2 regions of the Streptomyces mayteni genome follow, and region 1 is predicted to be linked to the other one. Evidence: predicted binding sites of a transcription regulator. Region 1 holds the regulator's gene; the other holds the start of a gene.
The links. The regulator HspR, encoded in region 1, represses chaperone genes until heat shock. The targets are predictions, from matches to a motif close to TTGAGNNNNNNNNNCTCAA.

Region 1 (3,404 bases):
CTGGTTCCACAACCCGGCCGACGCGCCGACCGCCGTCAACGCCCAGGGCCCGGTCGTCACCGGCAAGCCGGGCGCGACGACCATCCCGGTCTACGGCCGCGCCTACCCGGAGGCCACGGCCTACCCGGCGGACGTCCCGGTGCAGTCGGTGGTGCCGCTCGCCTACGAGATCCCGGCCGACCAGGAGTACGCGGTCGGGCTGCGCACCGACAGCGAGTACTACCGGGCCGTCACCTTCGACCCGGCCGACCACCAGGTGGTGCGGGGCGAGAGGTACTACCAGATCCAGCTCGGCCACCGGATCGGCTTCGTCCGCGCGGCCGACGTGGAGCTCGGCTGGTCGGGACACTGACCAACCCGGCGGTCGGCGGGGCTCGTTACGATGGGGACGATGCCCCGCCGACCGCTCGTCATCGCCGCCCTGGCCGCCGCCGTGCTGGCCGCGCTCATGATCACCGTGGCGGTCAGGGGCGGCGCGCCCTTCGCGCTGGACTCCAGGCTGCACGACTGGGCCGTCGACCACCGAAGCCCCGCCTGGACCACCACCTTCAAGGCGATCACCGACACCGGCAGCGGCCCTCCCGCCATGGCCCTGGGCGCGATCGCCGGCGCGCTGGCGATCCCGCGCCGATGGTGGCTGGGCGCGGTGGTCGGCCTCGGCACCCTGCTGGTGGGGATGCTGTTCCGCTGGCTACTGGTCAACTGGCTGGGCCGGCCTCGCCCCCCGGTCGCCGACTGGCTCACCCACCCGGACAACCCTTCGATGCCCTCGGGGCACGCCGCCACGTCCGGCATGATCGCCATCGGCTTCGCCCTGGTGCTGTCGCGCCATCTCCCCCGCGCCCTCGCGTACGGCCTCCCCGCCGTCTGGGCCGTGCTGGTCGGCGCCAGCCGGGTCTACCTCGGCGTGCACTGGGCCACCGACATCCTCGCGGGCTGGCTCTACGCCGTCGCCTTCACCGCCCTGGTGCTCCCGCCGCTCGCCACCGCCCTGGCCAGGGTGCGGGGTGTCGACCGGCCGATCGGTGTGCGGGGGTGACCACCCGGCGGCCAGGTCGGGTCAGCGCCCGCGGTCGGGCCGCCAGACGACGATCGCCGAGGACTGCCTGACGTCCTGATAGGGCACCAGGTCACGCCGGTAGGAGGCGTGCACCTGCGCCTCCCGCTGACGCATCGCCAACGCGGCGCCCTCCACGGCCGCCTGGAGCTCGGCCACCTGTGCCTGGAGGGTCGCGACCTGGGTCTGCAGCGCGATGATCTGCTTGATCCCGGCGAGGTTGATGCCCTCGTCCTGGGAGAGCCGCTGCACCTCTCGCAGCAGCTGGATGTCGCGCGCCGAGTACCGCCGGCCGCGGCCGGCGGTACGGTCCGGCGAGACCAGCCCGAGCCGGTCGTACTGCCTGAGCGTCTGCGGATGCAGCCCGGAGAGCTGCGCCGCGACGGAGATGACGTATACCGGCGTGTCTTCGGTCAGCTCGTAGGGGTTCCCATAGGAGTTACTACTCGGTCCGTGCCGGCCGTCCATCTCTTACTCTCCCTTCGCGGCCTCGAACAGCCCTGCCCGAGGATCCTCGCCCTCTGCTGCCGCGCGGTACTCCTCCAGGGCGTTGCGCGCCCTGTCGCCCAGATCGCGGGGTACCGCGACCTCGATCGTCACCAACAGGTCGCCCCGGGAGCCGTCCTTGCGCACCGCGCCCTTGCCACGCGCTCGCATGGTGCGGCCGGCCGGGGTGCCCGGTGGCAACTTCAGGGTGACGGGAGGACCACCGAGCGTCGGCACCTTGATCTCACCACCCAGCGCCGCTTCCGGGAAGGTGACGGGCACGGTGATGGTGAGATTGTCACCTCGCCTGCCGAATATCGGATGTTCGTCCACATGGACGACGACATACAGGTCGCCGTTGGGCCCCCCGCGCTCGCCGGGCGCGCCCTTGCCACGCAACCGGATCCGCTGGCCGTCGTCGACGCCCGCCGGGATACGCACCTGCATGGTGCGCGAGCTGGTGGCCCGCCCGCTGCCGCGGCAGACCGGACACGGATCCTGGGCGATCAGGCCGCGCCCCTTGCAGTCCACGCACGGGTCGGTGAGCGAGAAGCCGCCCCCGCCGCCGCGACTGACCTGGCCGGTGCCGACACACGTCGGGCACACCCGCGGTGTGCCGTTCTTGTCACCGGTGCCGGAACACGCCTTGCACGCCGCGCTGGACGACATCCGCAGCGGAACGGTGGCCCCCGACACGGCCTCGGTGAAGCTGAGGGTCACCTCGGACTCGATGTCCTGGCCCCGGCGCGGAGTGGTGCGAGTGCCCGCGCCGCCCCGGTTGAACAGGCCGCCGAACACGTCTCCGATGCCGCCGCCGAAGCCACCGGCCGCCCCGCCGGGGCCCGGTCCTGTGCCCTGGGGGCCGCCGAACAGGTCGCCCAGGTCGAAGTTGAACTGGCCGCCGGCGCCCGGCCCCGGCCGGAAGCCGCCGTTGCCGAAGAGAGCACGCGCCTCGTCGTACTCCTTGCGCCGCTTCGCGTCCCCGAGCACGTCGTAGGCCTCGGAGACGTCCTTGAAGCGGTCCTCGGCGCGTACGTCCCCCTTGTTGGCGTCCGGGTGGTTCTCCCGGGCCAGCTTGCGGTACGCCTTCTTGATCTCGGCCTCGGTGGCGTCACGAGGAACGCCGAGGACCTTGTAGTAGTCCTTCTCGATGAAGTCCTTGGTGCTCATCCCCGGCGTTCCTCCTTCCCCACCACCGTGGCGTCAGCCCTCGTCAGGGCCACCGCCGTTGTCCTTCTCGGGCGCGCTCTCGTCCTGGTCGGCGGGCTTGCCCGGCTGCGGCTCGGCCACTCCGACCCTGGCCGGGCGAATCGTCCGGTCGCCGATTCGGTACCCCGGCTGGAGGATCTGCACGCACGTGGTCTCCGCGACGTCCGGCGAGTAGCTGTGCATCAGGGCCTCGTGGATCATCGGGTCGAAGGGCTCGCCCTCCTTGCCGAACTGGGCGAGGCCCATCTTCGCCGCCACCATCTCGAGCGACTCAGCGACGTGCTTGAAGCCGCCGACCAGCTCGCCGTGGTCCCGCGCGCGACCGATGTCGTCCAGCACCGGCAGCAGTTCGGTGAGGAGGTTGGCGATCGCCACCTCCTTGACGGCGATCCGGTCGCGCTCGACGCGCCGGCGGTAGTTCTGGAACTCCGCCTGGAGCCGCTGCACGTCCTGGGTGCGCTCGTTCAGCGCCGAGCGAGCCTGGTCGAGCTGGGCGGTCAGCGCCACGTCCTGGAGGTCGGCAGCCGACGGCTCGGGGATCGTGTCCCCGGCCGCCGTGTCCGCGCCGGCCCGCTCGGGGGACTCGGCGGCGGACTCGGCCGGCACGTCCTGGTTCGCCGCCTCGGCGTCGGGGACCTCGGGCTCCTTGTCG
Region 2 (3,404 bases), on a different contig from region 1:
CTCCGCCCACCGGGCGGCGACCTCCCCGACGTCGTCTACCTGGAACAGCTGACCGGCGGCGTCTACCCCGACAAGCCGTCCGAGATCGAGTCCTACCGGCACATCATGAACCGCGTGGTCCTCCAGGCCGAACCCCCCACCCAGACCGACGGCTTCCTGCGGCGGGTTCTCCACGAGACGTAGGCCACGTGGCCGTGGCGTCGTCCCACCGACCTCAGCCCCGTGGCGGCCGTGGCGCCGCTTCGCGGCGAAGCGGTCTCGCGGCGAAGCCGCGGCCGGTGGGGCAGCCCGGCCGCCTGCGGCGGTGGCTTTCTACCACGCCTGCGGCGTGGACAGCCCCGGAGCCGGGTCCGCCTTCGGCGGGGCCATGGCTCGGGCGGCGGCTCTGCGCGACCCGCGCGGGCGGGCCTCCGGGCGGGCCGAGGAGCGGTGTAGCCGTGCGGCTGCCCTGGAGGCGCATCGGCGGGTGGGCTGACCGCCTGCGGCGGCCTGCCGCCGCGCTTCCGGCGCGGACGGCCCTCGAGCCGGCCCTGCCGCAGGTGGGCCCGTGGCGGCCCGGGTGGGGTTGCGCGAACGTGTCGATGGGCTGGCCGCCTGCGGCGGAGCCATCGCCCGGCCGGCGGCGCTGCGCCGTAGGCCACGTGGCCGTGGCACTGTCCCACCGACCTCAGCCCCGTGGCGGCCGTGGCGCCGCTTCGCCGCGAAGCCGCGACCGGTGTGCCGGCCGATGCCGCGCCTGCGGCGGGGCCTTGGCTCGGCCCGCGTGGGCGGGCTGTGGAGCGGTGTAGCCGGTGTGGATGCCCCTGGAGACGGATCGGAGGGGGGGCTGACTGCCTGCGGCGGCGGCCTGCCGCCGCGCCTTCGGCGCGGATGGCCCGGTCCCGCGCGGACCGGCAGGCCGTGGGACGCGCGGAAGGCGGGGCCTGCCCGGCGGCCGGCCGCCTGCGGCCGCGCGCGCCTTCGGCGCGTGCGGTGGCCGGGATATCGTCGGGTGGCATGGCGCTCACCGAGATCGAGATCACGGGGGAACTGCTCCGGGATCTGTTGCGTGATCAGCATCCTGACCTGGCCGATCGGCCCGTGCGGCTTGGGGCGCGGGGGTGGGACAACCAGTTGTGGCGGCTCGGTGAGGATCTCGCCGTCCGGGTGCCCTGGGCGACGGAGGCCGCGGACGCGCTGGTGCGCAAGGAGTACACGTGGCTGCCCGGCCTCGCCCCGGGGCTGCCGCTGCCGGTGCCAGTCCCGCAGCGCCTCGGCGAGCCGTCGGAGCGGTTTCCGCGCCCCTGGATCGTCACCACCTGGGTGCCAGGCACGCCCGCCGACCTCGCTCCGGCCACCCGTGGCGAGCAGGCGGCCGACGCGCTGGCCGCGTTCCTCACTGCGCTGCACCGGCCCGCCCCGGCGGGGGCGCCCGCCGGTCGCGACCGTGGGGGCCGGTTGGCCGACCACGCCGGGGGGTTCCTCGACGGGCTCGCCTCGGCCGCCGAGTTCGGGCTGATCCCCGACCCGGAGGCCGTCCGCGCGGTCTGGGAGGACGCCGTCGCCGCGCCCGCCTGGGCCGGCCCACCGGTGTGGCTCCACGCCGACCTGCACGCGGCCAACGTCCTCACCGAGGACGGCGCCCTCTGCGGCGTGATCGACTTCGGCGACCTCTGCGCGGGCGATCCGGCCTGCGACCTCGGTGCCGGCTGGGCGCTGCTGCCGGACGGCGCCATCGACCGGTTCCACGCCGCGTACCGGCCGGCCCTGGACGACGCCACCCTGCGCCGGGCCCGCGGCTGGGCGCTGCTGCGCGCCATGGGCGGCGTCCTCATCGGGGAGGCCGGCGTCCGCGGCCGGCCCGGCGGCAAGCCCACCTGGGGCCCGCCCGCCCAGGCCGCGGTGCGGCGTCTCGTCTCGGCGAGCGCGGTCGGGTAGGCCGCGAGGCCCGGATCGCTCTCGGCGAACAGCCGGCGGGGTCGGGAACAACGGCGGAGCCCCTCGCATTGAGTCTGCATAGCTCAATTTGCTTGCCGAGGGAGAGGTCATGACTCTGTCGTTCGACAAACTCACCCTGCCGGTGCTGCCGCTGGACGACGAGGTGGTGCTGCCGGGGATGGTGGTGCCGCTGGAGCTCTCCGACTCCGAGGTGCGGGGCGCGGTCGAGGCCGCGCAGTCCGCCGCGGTGCGGGGAGAGAAGCCGCGGCTGCTTCTGGTGCCGCGGGTGGACGGGACGTACGCCGGGATCGGCGTGCTCGGCCGGGTGGAACAGGTCGGTCGGCTGGCCGACGGCGACCCCGGCGCGCTGGTCCGTGGCCTGCGGCGGGTCAGGATCGGTTCCGGGACCACCGGGCCTGGCGCCGCGCTGTGGGTGGAGGGCACCGTGGTCGAGCAGGCCGCGCCCGACCCGCTGCCCGGCGGTGTCGCCGAGCTGGCCAAGGAGTACAAGGCCCTGACCACCAGCTGGCTGCGGAAGCGCGGCGCGTGGCAGGTCGTGGACCGGGTGCAGGGCATCGAGGACGTCGGCGCGCTGGCCGACAACGCCGGCTACTCGCCGTTCCTCAGCGCCGAGCAGCGGCGCACCCTGCTGGAGACCATCGATCCGGTGGAGCGGCTGAAGCTCGCCACCAAGTGGCTCAGCGACCACCTGGCCGAGGAGGAGGTCGCCGAGTCCATCGCCAAGGACGTGCAGGACGGCGTGGACAAGCAGCAGCGCGAGTTCCTGCTGCGCCGCCAGCTGGAGGCCGTCCGCAAGGAGCTGGCCGAGCTCAACGGCGACGCGGCCGACGAGGGCGACGACTACCGGGCCCGCGTCGAGGCCGCCGACCTGCCTTCGAGGGTGCGCGAGGCGGCGCTCAAGGAGGTCGACAAGCTGGAGCGGGCCTCCGACGCCAGCCCCGAGGGCAGCTGGATCCGCACCTGGCTGGACACCGTGCTCGAACTGCCGTGGAGCGTCCGCACCGAGGACGCCTACGACATAGCCGGCGCCAAGGCCGTGCTCGACGAGGACCACGCGGGCCTTGACGACGTCAAGGAGCGCATCACCGAGTACCTGGCCGTCCGCAAGCGGCGCGGTGACCGCGGCCTCGGCGTGGTCGGCGGCCGGCGCGGCGGTGCCGTGCTGGCGCTGGTCGGGCCGCCCGGCGTCGGCAAGACGTCGCTCGGCGAGTCCGTCGCCCGCGCCATGGGCCGGAAGTTCGTCCGCGTCGCGCTCGGCGGCGTCCGGGACGAGGCCGAGATCAGGGGCCACCGCCGCACCTACGTCGGCGCCCTGCCAGGCCGGATCGTCCGGGCCGTCAAGGAGGCCGGCTCGATGAACCCGGTCGTGCTGCTCGACGAGATCGACAAGGTCGGCAGCGACTACCGGGGCGACCCCTCGGCCGCGCTGCTCGAGGTCCTCGACCCGGCGCAGAACCACACCTTCC

Region 2: a site for HspR is predicted at 1,986-2,004, ahead of lon (endopeptidase La). Genes of this name have one in related genera too.

The regions. Positions count from the first base shown of each region.
Region 1 is NZ_BAAGPR010000006.1:78,739-82,142, reverse strand. It holds gene ACYVPE_RS04805 (N-acetylmuramoyl-L-alanine amidase) at 1-352, shown strand, start outside; gene ACYVPE_RS04800 (phosphatase PAP2 family protein) at 392-1,039, shown strand; gene ACYVPE_RS04795 (heat shock protein transcriptional repressor HspR) at 1,061-1,525, opposite strand; gene dnaJ (molecular chaperone DnaJ) at 1,529-2,713, opposite strand; gene grpE (nucleotide exchange factor GrpE) at 2,747-3,404, opposite strand, start outside.
Region 2 is NZ_BAAGPR010000106.1:17,267-20,670, forward strand. It holds gene ACYVPE_RS32110 (helix-turn-helix domain-containing protein) at 1-183, shown strand, start outside; gene ACYVPE_RS32115 (aminoglycoside phosphotransferase family protein) at 997-1,917, shown strand; gene lon (endopeptidase La) at 2,027-3,404, shown strand, end outside.